Peribacillus simplex NBRC 15720 = DSM 1321: one gene and its partner. The protein of the gene in region 2 binds, or shares a complex with, the protein of the main gene of each other region. Links are inferred from orthologs where the notes say so. Each region holds a gene or a part of one and is shown on either strand. Other genes may lie near its edges.

Evidence for each region.
Region 1: the proteins of BS1321_RS03850 (region 2) and BS1321_RS04865 are in contact, whole or in part, in a crystal structure (PDB 6PRK), measured with the Bacillus subtilis proteins. The link is inferred for Peribacillus simplex NBRC 15720 = DSM 1321 from one-to-one orthologs.

Annotation. Positions count from the first base shown.
Region 1 is NZ_CP017704.1:1,053,326-1,061,543, forward strand. The notes cover bases 407-3,269. They hold BS1321_RS04865 (YlbF/YmcA family competence regulator), read right to left. Parts: upstream 2,132-3,269; coding sequence 1,682-2,131; downstream 407-1,681. Other genes in these bases: BS1321_RS04850 (DUF7147 family protein), read left to right, coding at 407-684; BS1321_RS04855 (YlbG family protein), read right to left, coding at 739-1,014; BS1321_RS04860 (hypothetical protein), read left to right, coding at 1,153-1,476; BS1321_RS04870 (hypothetical protein), read right to left, coding at 2,192-2,617; BS1321_RS04875 (YlbE-like family protein), read right to left, coding at 2,678-2,920. Outside these bases: more of BS1321_RS04850, read left to right, coding at 295-406; more of BS1321_RS04880, read right to left, coding at 3,270-3,364; BS1321_RS27330 (hypothetical protein), read left to right, coding at 3,495-3,647; BS1321_RS04885 (CAP domain-containing protein), read right to left, coding at 4,025-5,059; BS1321_RS04890 (YugN family protein), read left to right, coding at 5,405-5,767; BS1321_RS04895 (DUF420 domain-containing protein), read right to left, coding at 5,881-6,342; cytochrome c oxidase assembly factor CtaG, read right to left, coding at 6,549-7,460; ctaF (cytochrome c oxidase subunit IVB), read right to left, coding at 7,595-7,930; BS1321_RS04910 (cytochrome (ubi)quinol oxidase subunit III), read right to left, coding at 7,934-8,218. UniProt on the Bacillus subtilis protein: Regulates sporulation prior to stage II. Positively controls the competence regulator ComK at a post-transcriptional level. May modulate the translation, stability or activity of ComS. May work together with YmcA to regulate community development.
Region 2 is NZ_CP017704.1:845,694-849,115, forward strand. Bases 1-2,902 are described here. They hold BS1321_RS03850 (YlbF/YmcA family competence regulator), read right to left. Parts: upstream 1,715-2,902; coding sequence 1,286-1,714; downstream 1-1,285. Other genes in these bases: mutS (DNA mismatch repair protein MutS), read right to left, coding at 1-264; BS1321_RS03845 (outer spore coat protein CotE), read right to left, coding at 535-1,074; miaB (tRNA (N6-isopentenyl adenosine(37)-C2)-methylthiotransferase MiaB), read right to left, coding at 1,716-2,902. Outside these bases: more of miaB, read right to left, coding at 2,903-3,260. UniProt on the Bacillus subtilis protein: May work together with YlbF to regulate community development.

The DNA of each region.
Region 1 (8,218 bases), 210 kb from region 2 along the record:
TAAAGTGGTTTTTGGCAATAATGTGAATAACAACATTCCTTTTTAGGTGTTGTTGCCAACCGCGGAGAAGGCTTACGTTTCCCCATAAGTTCTTCCTCCGGTTTCTCCTCTCCCTTTGCCTTCTGGTCCTTAGTTAGACATAGAAGGACCCTGCATATTTTTGCAGGGCTTTTTTTATTGATAAACCTCTGATATCTAATTTTCTTTGTCATGATTCGTCAATAAAGTTGTCCTTCTCTTTTATGAGCGATAATGATAAAGTAATGAATAATAAGTTAGTTAGGAGAGGTTTAATTGATTCAACGTTTTATTGAAATTGGACAAGGATATTCCGATATATATGAGTTGCTGGAAGTAGGTCGCAATCAGAAACATCGAGTTGCAAGGCTTTTGGCCATGCATACTACTATAAATGATAAAAAGGTAACGTCATTGGTTATCGTCATGCAGCCCACAGATCCTGGGAAATTCCAGCCGCTTTACATTTGCCGTGAAGGTATACCCAACCCTCATGCCACCAAAAACAAACGCTATGAGCTTTTTGAGAACTTGGCGGAGGAACTGGATAGACCAATTATTGAAATCGACGTGAAACCTTCGGTGCTGTTTGCAGAAATCGAGTTGTACTACCAACACTTAATCGGCATTTTGCGAATGAATAGATATCTGCCACCATTAGGTTGAAAGTTTTTGATGCCCTGAATTGAAAAAAGCTGACTCCGCATGAGTCAGCTTTTTTTAAATTCCCATTTTATAATCATATTCTTTCGCTTTATCCGGTTTGGAATTTTCGAACTCCACCTTCAAAAAAGGCTTATAAGAAAGGTCCACTTTTTTAACGAACGAATAATTATTCAGCTTTTCCACTAGTGGTTCGACTTCATCCATATTCGTATAAAGAACTACATATTTCAACTTTTTTGAAACATAATGGATATTTCCAAATTTCCTAAGCATTTTGGCTTGTTTTAATGTATGTAAATAGACGATGATTCCCTGTCTCGCTCCAAGCATATCAATAACTCCCTTTTATAAAGGTTTTAACTAAGTGTAGCATAGCAGAATCTTTACTTTCAACCAAGAAAAAAAGATTATAAACGAAATTCTCTCACTATTATGAATATACACACTGTGAAGGGAGCCGAACAAACGATGGATTTAAACCAAATTTGGCATCAATTTATTGATCATCTATTAGATAATGATGAAATTACCCAAGCTTCGATAAAAAAATTCACAGGTATACCATTTTTATATATCCATTATCATCCGGCACAAAATGATAATAGTAAGCTTTCTTATTTAATAAAAAAAGCCGCAAGCCTTTCAATGCGTGGCAAGCAGCTTCATTGTGAAACCATTTTCGTACGGCAGGAAAAACATTTATATGTATTCCGGCATCGTTTTTATGTACCGCAGCAAAAGATGTTTTGCTGCGGCAACCTTTGTCCGGATTGTATTTTATATCGCAGTTAATCGCTGCTTTGTAACGTATACGGAATATAAATGATAAAAACAAGGTACAAGGAAGGATCTTTATACTTACATCGGTTCATTGACCCCACAGTCTCGACGAAGGTTCCTTACATGACACAGCCACCGAACTCCGTAGTAATGTCGAATTTCGATGGCTGCATGTTCTTGTATACCGGCCTAAATGTTAACCGATCTGGCCATTACCTTAAGCAGAGCATCCACAACTTCCGCCGGTTCCGCAGCTTCCCGTTGAACATCCACCGGATGAAACAAAAAATGGATTTCCCGCTGGGGTTTTGACCTGTTCAGAAACCGCTCGGCCAATTCTTCCGCTGATTTCATCAAGAACGGATTGCAATTCGGTCTCCGCCCGCTTAAACTCAGCAACGGCAGGATGCATATCCATGTCTCGTTTAGCTTGCCTGGTTTCTAAATTGATGCGTTTATAATCCGGATGATATTTACCGAACCTTTGAACATCTTCAAATAGATCCTTTAGCGAAGTAAACTTGGAAATTTTCCGTTGGGCCTCTTTGTCGCTTTGTAATTTATATAAACTAAGGAGGTATTCTTCCCCTATTTCAGAATGAAGGATCATTTCAGCTAATCCGTCAGCCTGTTGTAAAATGTCGATGATTTCCATAGTAGCAAGCATTAACAAGCTCACCTCCACAACCATTTTACCATTTCTCCCTATTAGATGCTAATGGTTTGATTAAATCGAGGAAGTGATATGTACCTCAATCTCTTTTTGCAGCCCTGTTTTTTCACCCGAACCATTCAATATCTCCAGCTTAATTTTATGCATGCCATTCGGGACATCCTTTAAGATAAATGCTGCCGTTTTCATATCGACTTTCTTTTGATTATCAATAAATACCGACACAGTTGCCAATTGTTCAGGATTTGATTCAGAAAAACCATAGTTTTTCAAGTGACACTCTACATAGACAGAGTTGCCTTTTACAAAAGTTTTTACCCGAAAGTCCTCATCTGAATTTCTGATGCTCGTTACAGTGGTGGCAGCTTTAAGTGTAGAAACACCTTGCATGGCTACTCCTGAATTTTCAGGTTCCGGTATTTTCTTTCCACAACCCGACACTGCCACCAACACTGTTAGAGCCAATATCAACTTTCTCATTCCATCGTCCCCCTTTTGCCTTTATTGTTCGCCAAAAGGAGTAATTTACTCTTATTTTCTTCATTCACCTGGAGCATTCATCGCTTGAAACATATGAAGCATCATTGAGGCAACCTGAACGCTTTCCGAAAATTTAGAAACCCGATGTGGAATCGACTTTTCAAAATAATATTTCGCTTCGGTTTCAAACACATCCACTTCATGGGGATTACGCATTAACCTTTTGTACCATGCAGGCTGAATCCTCAAGTAGTTTCGCATTTCTTCGTTTGTTTGAATGAATTCATATATATTCTGACGCATGAAAAACCCTCCTTAATCTTTAGTGAATAAAAAAGGGTTAGCTCTCTGCTCTTTTTCTTTTGGGGGAGGACTGGTATCACCTGATTTATTCCCTTGGAAAGCAGATAGCACTCCTTGGATTGCACCGATGGCCTGATTTGCATTCGTAATATATTGTTGAATCTGCCCCATATCCATATTCTTAACTGCACTCATTAACGAACCGATCAACTCATTGCTTTGGTCTTCCTTTTCAACCGGCGGTGATGGGGATCCTGTATTCACTTCGGACTCACCCGCACTGCCGTCAGCCTGCCAGCGTGGATGATCTTCTCCGAGTAAATACCACTCTTCAAAAAGTTCCTGCCATGTTGCTTGTTTGCTTCTCACTTCATTCACTAAATGAGGATGCTCCTTTACAAACTCCCGAAATCCATCCACGGAGGGCCGCTTTCTTTTTGCCATTACTCTCACCTCACACTTAGACATCGCCTATTGCACCATATGCTAAAGGTTAATAAAAAGTGCATAAGATTCATTTTCAAATGCAATTGGATTTCCAGTAGTATAATATTAGAAAAAAAGAGGGATTTTCATGTCGGATGCAAATGATTTAATCAAGTTCTTCCAGAAAGTGGATGAGTCTGCAAATGAAACAGAGTTATCTGTTTTACCGGAATTGTTTCAGGGTTATAAGCCAAAAGAGAGCAAAGGAAATCCTCTTATTTATCAAGCCTGCTGCAATTAAATAAGGATGTAAGCAAACAGGGTACGACACTTACGATGACTATGCCTAATACACTTCTTGTACATTATGAATTGAACATTATTCATGGAGGCATGATAGCTACCTTCATAGATTCTGGGGATGGGTACCCTTGCAAGCTCAACAGCTCCAAAAGGGTATGCTGCCGTGACTACATAGATCCAAGTTCGTTACTTTAAACCCTCCATTGGCGATCGATTAATGTGTACATTCGAATTAATACATAGGCAAACGATCATCATCGAGGGGAAGGTCCACCTTGATGATGAGGAACTATGCGCTATATAGTCAAGGAACTTTTTCATTTTAGAAATATAATCCAGAACAAAAAAAAACGGACCCTATGCGGATCCGTTTTTTTATCTCTTTATGAAATTCTGGGTGTAATACTTTTTATATACCCCGACGCCCAGACCTGTAAATTCCTCGTTCAGCATCGCATCCCGATGCCCTTTGCTATTTAGCCAACCTTCCATGACTGCAGCTGCGTCCACATAATTAGCCGCTATATTTTCACCTGCTGCCCTGTATTTTACATGACCTGCATCGAGACGCTTTTCCAAATCCCCCTTTGTTTCAGAAACATGGGTTCCTTCAGGTGCGTCTGTCATTTCCCTGCTATGAAGGTAAGCAACCTCCGCAGTTGGAGCATCCCATTCTAAAGGCTTCAAATCAAACCTACTGCGCATTATATTCGTAATATCGAATATTTGCTGCTCATTGCCATCTTCCACTTTCGCCAAGTCTTCATCAGAAAGGTCCTTAACTGTCACAAGTTCACCATGATAGGTCAACTCATACGGCTTTTGCTTCAATAGGGCGGAATCATTCAAAAATCGGATACTTGAAACAGTCCCGGTGAATTTATCCAAATAGAGCTGAACATTAATATTCCCTAAATCAATCAACGGCCTCATGTTCATATCTTCCTCCGATAATTCAAAACGATAGGAACTGTGACCAACTTCAATATCAACAGTAGGTTCCACATATAAGCTGGAATAGATGGCATCAATCGATTGTCCAATTTTAAAAGGAGCGACATTGACCTCATCACCGATTCCATAAGCAGATACCACTTTTTCATTTTCAACGGCTAATTGGAAATAATTATCATAGTCCTTTTTATAAACCCACCATTCATATCCATAGGCGGACATATCAATTCGATCTGGCTTACCGTATTCTTTTTCTATCTCTTTTGCATTTTTCCCGATTGTTACTGCCAGACCTTCTGTCACTTCAGTAACCCCTTCCTTTTCAGAGGAAGTGCTTTTTTCATTTATATGTCCATTGGGGTTAACACCTTTGTTACCATCAATAAGAGGGTTTCCTTCATCTTCATCGCCGATATTAAGATAAATACCGATTACGAAAAAAATAATGATTAACACCAACACCTTACCTAAACTGCGCAGAGGAACACTCCCTCTCTCTATCTAATTTATGTATCCAATGCAAAAACCTTTCTTTCCTGATTATATCACTGTTCAATCATAATTTTCTAATTTACGATAGACTGCCGCTTCATTAAATTTATTTAAAAAATGGAACTTTTGCGAATGATTAAAATACCATGGTTGAGTTCATTGCAACTTCCACCATTTCGTACTATTATAAAATATAGGATAAAATGGTATATTATAAACATACTTGGAGATTTTTAATATATTCATGTACATAATATTTTCCCGGTATGTCATTTTAATTCTTAATAGTAAACATAGGAGGTACTACTCGTGAAATTTGAAAGCTTTGGAATCGAAAACATCACAGCCGACTTAAACCGTTTAGATGACCTAATGCCGCAGTATGGTTTAATACGTGCAGAACAATGGGATTACGAAAGAGTCAGTTACGATCGTAAGTTCGAATTAAAAGAAGGCACGTTTTACCTGAGAATACTTGGCTATGCTACAGAGGGCGATGTAGGCGCTCACAGGGCCGTCATCAAACTAATGGTTCCTCTATTAGGAAAACATTATTATCCACACGGAATTGAATATGGCGAAGGAGAGGATTTCCCTGCTTCACTAGTTAAACAAAGTGAAAAAATCCTCGCTCAAATCAAAGAAGAACTTACACAATTCAACGGCCTGTAAAAGCCGTTAGTGAAAAGTGAAGTACAAAGAGAGAGTATCATGTGTGATGCTCTCTTTTTTTGTATCCATTACAAAAGCCTGATGCTTTTTTTGCACCAGGCTTTTTCATTATTTTAAAATCCTAGGATCGCCTTTATTAAAGATGTTGTTTCGCCGCCATGATAAATGACATAAAGCAGTATGTAAACAGCTACTCCAGTAATCCCAGTGAAAAACCAAATGACGCTTGTCGCAGGCCCGATTTTTTTATGGATGGCGAATTTACCTTTAAACCCAGTGGTAAGCATGATAATCCCCAAAACAGCTCCAGTCGTTGCAAGCGTTATATGGAAGATCAAAAAAATCGTATAATAAATTTTAATGTCATCGGGTCCGCCAAATGACGTACTACCAATGAAGACCGTCCGAGAAAGATATATAGTGAAAAAGATTACCGCAAAAACCGCAGCCGCCATCATGGTTTTTTTATGGGTCTCGATTTTGCGTTGTTTAATTTGATACCAGCCTATTGCAACAGTGATGGCACTTAAAACAATGAAGGCTGTACTTATCGTTGGAAGGATTGGTAAAGACATATGAATTGTAGTCCTCTCTATATTTATTAATCAACTACCATTTTATAAGAGGCAATCATAAAATTCAATAAAATCAAGGATTATTAACAGAATGCTCACTTTTATAGAATTGCCAAGTCAAATCACTGGCTATTTGCTTTAAATTTAAAAATCAGGCAATGGGATAAAAGACTTGTCCGCCCCAAGACAAGTCTTTTATCGTACAATTATTCTACAGTCTGAAAATCCGAAGGTATCGGATCGATATCATTTTGGCCGCCATTCTCCTTTTTGAACCAAGCAAAGAAAATGACACCTAATACATAGCCTAAAACGATTTCTTGAATCACCTTCATCAGAACCCCACCAAGCTGTTGATCCTCCAGCAATGGCAGTCCATTGAACATTTCTGGGCCACTAAGCGTTAAGCCCGACAGTGCTGAAGCAGGAACGCAGAGTTCCATGGCACTGGCCCAAGATTCCGCATTGGTAAATGTATCATACATCGGATCATTAGCAAAAATGATTAAAGCGCAAGCAGGGGTCATTAGAATGCCACTGCCGAAAATATAAGCTACTTTTTTCACACCTGATAGACTTTCACGTTCCGGCAGTTGATTGACAAGTGGGAACCACATCAAAACAGCAGTCGTAAATAAAAGGACCGTGTATCCGGCATGAAACCACATCCCCGTTTTGATAAAGTCGAACACTAACGGGATATGGTACAACGAGAAAAGAACATTAAAAAGTAAAAGGGCGATAAGAGGTCTCGTGAAAAATTGAAATAACGTCTTCACTCCCCTTGAATTTATGAAAGTTCTCATAAGCCAATCTGGAATCGCTATGATAAATAAAGGCGGAATCACGAGATAGAGCAGTGCCATTTGAAACATGTGGGCACTGAACATGATATGACTCAATAAATCCAGTGGCGATCCTTTTACCACATATAGAAGGAACATGGCTATCAAAAAATAAGTTGCCTGTTTAACGGAAAGCGATGAACTGCCCGAAAACTTCTCCCCTTTTTTTGTCACCATCCAAAAATAGCCAACGGTTATAAGTACGAGGGCGGCAAAATAATAAGGACTCCACAAAGCGCGAAATCCGAAAATATCAATAGACAAAAGAATCACCTCGTTCATAAACTTTTTCTTACTTTCATTATACCTAAAATGAAACATGGTAACAAATATAGATAAACCTGGATACTTTTTCTAGAAAAATAAAGAAAACCGGCTATCATCCAATAGCCGATTTTCTTTATGGTTTATAACCAAACAATCGTTGTGAACACAAGGACTGTTATCAAGCCGACTGCAAGGCCGGAAAATAAGAACAATGCAATGGTGCCATGCCCTTTATGCTTCATGTGCATGAAATAATACAATTGGAAGATCACTTGTACAACTGCCAGCAGCAAAATGACTGGTTTAATGAACCAATGTGAAAAACCCTCAATTCCTACTGCAGCAAAAGCAAGTAATGTAAAGAAAATCATAAGTGTAAATGATATCACTTGGTGTTTCATCTCTTCAGCATTTTTCTTACGGCGATATTTTAAATCGACATTCGGGTTCGCTGAATTTGATTGTTCATTCGCCATCAGTTATCCCACCATTCCCATTAAGTATACGACAGTAAAGATAAACACCCAGACTACGTCAATGAAATGCCAATAAAGACTTGCAACAAAAAATTTAGGAGCGTTATATAAATTCAAGCCCCTTCTTGCATTACGAACCATAAGAGATATGATCCAAACAAGACCGAAAGCAACGTGTCCTCCATGAAAGCCAACTAACGTATAAAACGCGGAGCCGAAGGCACTACTCGTAAATGTATGATGGAATTCATGAACATAGTGATTGAATTCATAAATCTCGAGTCCAAG
Region 2 (3,422 bases):
TTCACAAATAGCTACTTTAAAACCTTTTTCTATTAATATATCAATATAATTAGCAGCCGAGTGATACGGAATGCCACACATCGGAATTCGCTCTTCACTACCGCCTTCTCGGCTCGTTAATGTGATTTCGAGCTCTTGTGATGCATTCAGTGCATCGTCAAAAAACATTTCATAAAAATCGCCTAAACGAAAAAATAAAAAGGCATCCTGATACTCTGCCTTAATTTTTAAATATTGCTGTATCATTGGAGTATATCCAGCCATTCCTTCAAAACCTTTCCAAACTAAAATCTATTACACATTTATGTCCTTCATTATAACATACGGGAAAGCAACATTGCCTGTATTCGAAATTGCATGGAAAATCAATTATCCTTTAAATTGTGAGCTAGCTGTATCTGCAAAGCCATACGCACGGATATAGTAACATTACATTCCTTTTTTTCTCATCGCCAGTCCAGCAAGGAACTTGTCCCGCTTCAAATTAAATAAAACCGGATGAAGGGAATGTCATCCGGTATTAATTTCTATATTCTATTCGTCTTCGAATTCATCAAGGAAATCCGGATCTAAATCTTCGAAATCCTCATCATCGAAATCAGAGCCCCAGTCATCCTCACAGCGGCCATCTGGACTTACAGCGACACAAATTTTCGTTTCGCCGACGACTTCCACAAAGAATTCCCTTTCCACATGGACAATGATTTTTTGTCCACATGGGGAGATGCAAGCTTCTAAACAATTCGGCTGTTGGACAGCTTTTGCAGCGATTTCATGGTCATCAAGATAATCGGGATCACGGTATTTCAGCGAAATAACGTCGGTATATTGCACTTTTTCAGTTACAACTTCCGTCTTCGAATTATGGTTATAAGAATACCAGACGTTGATTTCGTAGCTGCCGTGAATTTCTACCTTTTTGCCGACTTTCTTTGCATCGTATTTATGGTTGATGATCCAACAACCTAGAATGCTAGAAGGATGATGAGCCGGGCAAATGGTGTGAGAGGACTTTGTGAATTTACGTCCTTTTGCCACCACCGCTTTAGTAATTATCTCTCTATATTGTGACATGCTAGCGAACCCTCCTCATACAGTTTCCATTCATCCTATGCGTGGTAAAAGTCTATTGTGCGTAGAATTTTAATTGTTTGAAAACTGCTGTAATGTTTTAAACCTAGGTTATTTTATGCGCATGTTTTGGGATATGTGTCACGAATGGGCACTGTATAAGGATTTCCGCATAGTAAAAAGCCCTTCTGAATTCAGAAGGGCTTTTTTATATTCATGAACAGCTTCCGCCGCCTGCTTGTACTTGTGAACCTGTTTCACCGCGAAGGATGTCTCCTTCGGTCGATTCAATAATCAGGTCTGTCACCTTATTTGAAACTTGTGATGAGACCATTTGTAAAAGATCATTTACATCCACTTGGGATTGTTTGAATTCTTGCACGATCGGAAGTTCATCCAATTGTTTTTCCAGTGCATCAATTTTGGCCTGAACTTGACTGTATGCTTTCTCTTTGCCGTAATGCTGGAAGTTTACAGCCTGTTTTTGCAAGCTCTTGATGCTGGCGATCATTTCACGGATTTTTTGGTTTTCATTGATGTGAGCTTCTGCCCGTTTAAAGAAATCGACTTCTTCCGTGCTGGCGATCATTTCAGCAAGCTCGGCCGCTTTGTTCAGAATGTCATCTTTAGTATATTTAGTCATATTACTCCACCTCAATCGCCGTTGCTTCTTCAACCATATCCCCATTTAACGACCATGTTTTCGTTCCGGTGATTTTCACTTTTACGATTTGGCCAATAGCGGATTTTGGTCCTTTGAAGTTCACGAGCTTATTTTTCGTTGTATAACCTGCTAATACTTCCGCATTCTTCTTGCTTTCGCCTTCAACGAGCACTTCAACAATCTGTCCATCATACTCCTTCATTTTCAATGCGCACGTTTCATTGACAAGGGCATTCAAGCGTTGCAGACGTTCCTTTTTCACTTCCATCGGTACATTATCCTGCATTTTCGCAGCCGGTGTTCCCTCACGTGGTGAATAGATGTAAGTATATGCTGCATCGAAACCAACTTCGCGGTATAAAGACATCGTTTCTTCAAAGTGCTCTTCCGTTTCATTCGGATAGCCTACAATGATGTCAGTGGTTAGCGATGCACTTGGGATAGCTTCCTTGATCTTCTTTACTAGCTCTAAATATTGTTCGCGTGTATATTTACGGGCCATGATTTTAAGTGTATCCGTACTACCCGATTGAACTGGAAGATGAATATGGTCAACGAGATTACCGCCCTTAGCCAATACTTCAATCAAGTGATCATCGAAATCACGGGGATGACTTGTCGTAAAACGAATACGCGGAATATCGATTTTGCGGATTTCATCCATCAAATCACCGAAACGGTATTCGATATCCGTAAAATCTTTACCATAAGCATTCACATTCTGTCCAAGCAGAGTTATTTCCTTGTAACCCTGTGCAGCTAAATGACGGACTTCCTGTATAATATCTCCAGGCCTGCGGCTTCTTTCTTTTCCTCTTGTGTAAGGTACGATGCAGTATGTACAAAACTTATCGCAGCCATACATGATATTGACCCATGCCTTCGTTTTTCCTTTACGCACTTTCGGAAGGTTCTCGATTACATCACCTTCTTTAGACCAAACCTCAATGACCATTTCCTTGGAAAGATAAGCTTCATTAAGAATTTGCGGCAGGCGGTGGATATTATGCGTTCCGAAAATCATATCTACAAAATGGTGCTTCTCTAGGATCCGCTTTACAACTGACTCCTCTTGTGACATACAACCGCAAACTCCAAGCAATAGATCCGGCTTTTCCAATTTCAATGATTTTAAATGCCCCAATTCACCGAACACTTTATTCTCTGCGCCTTCCCGAATCGCACAAGTGTTAAGTAAAATGACGTTAGCATCATCCACCGTGTCTGTCGGCCGATAACCAAGTGCCATAAATATGCCCGCCATGACTTCTGTATCATGTTCGTTCATTTGACAGCCATAAGTACGAATGTAAAACTTTTTACCTTCTCCCATTCCACGGAAACCTTCAGGAATGGCAAAGTCATCATGATATTCTACTTCTTCTTTTCCTCGCTTTTTCGCATCTTTTAAGGAAGGCGGAATATAAACGGCTTGAAAGTATTTACTGAAGTCCTTTTCGGATTTTTTGTCCGCTGGATTCTCAGCCTGTACTTTTTGTGATTCTAATCGTTGTTTCTCGTTCATAGTTAATCTCCTTTCAAAATAGTTAGTTTATTTCTTTCACCAACTATTTCAAGACCTATCTTCAAATGGATTTATTCGGATTCCTTTTTAAGAATTACCAGTAAATATTAGCTATTAAGTGTGATATATCCACATTATCATAGTATAAAGCTTTTAACAGCA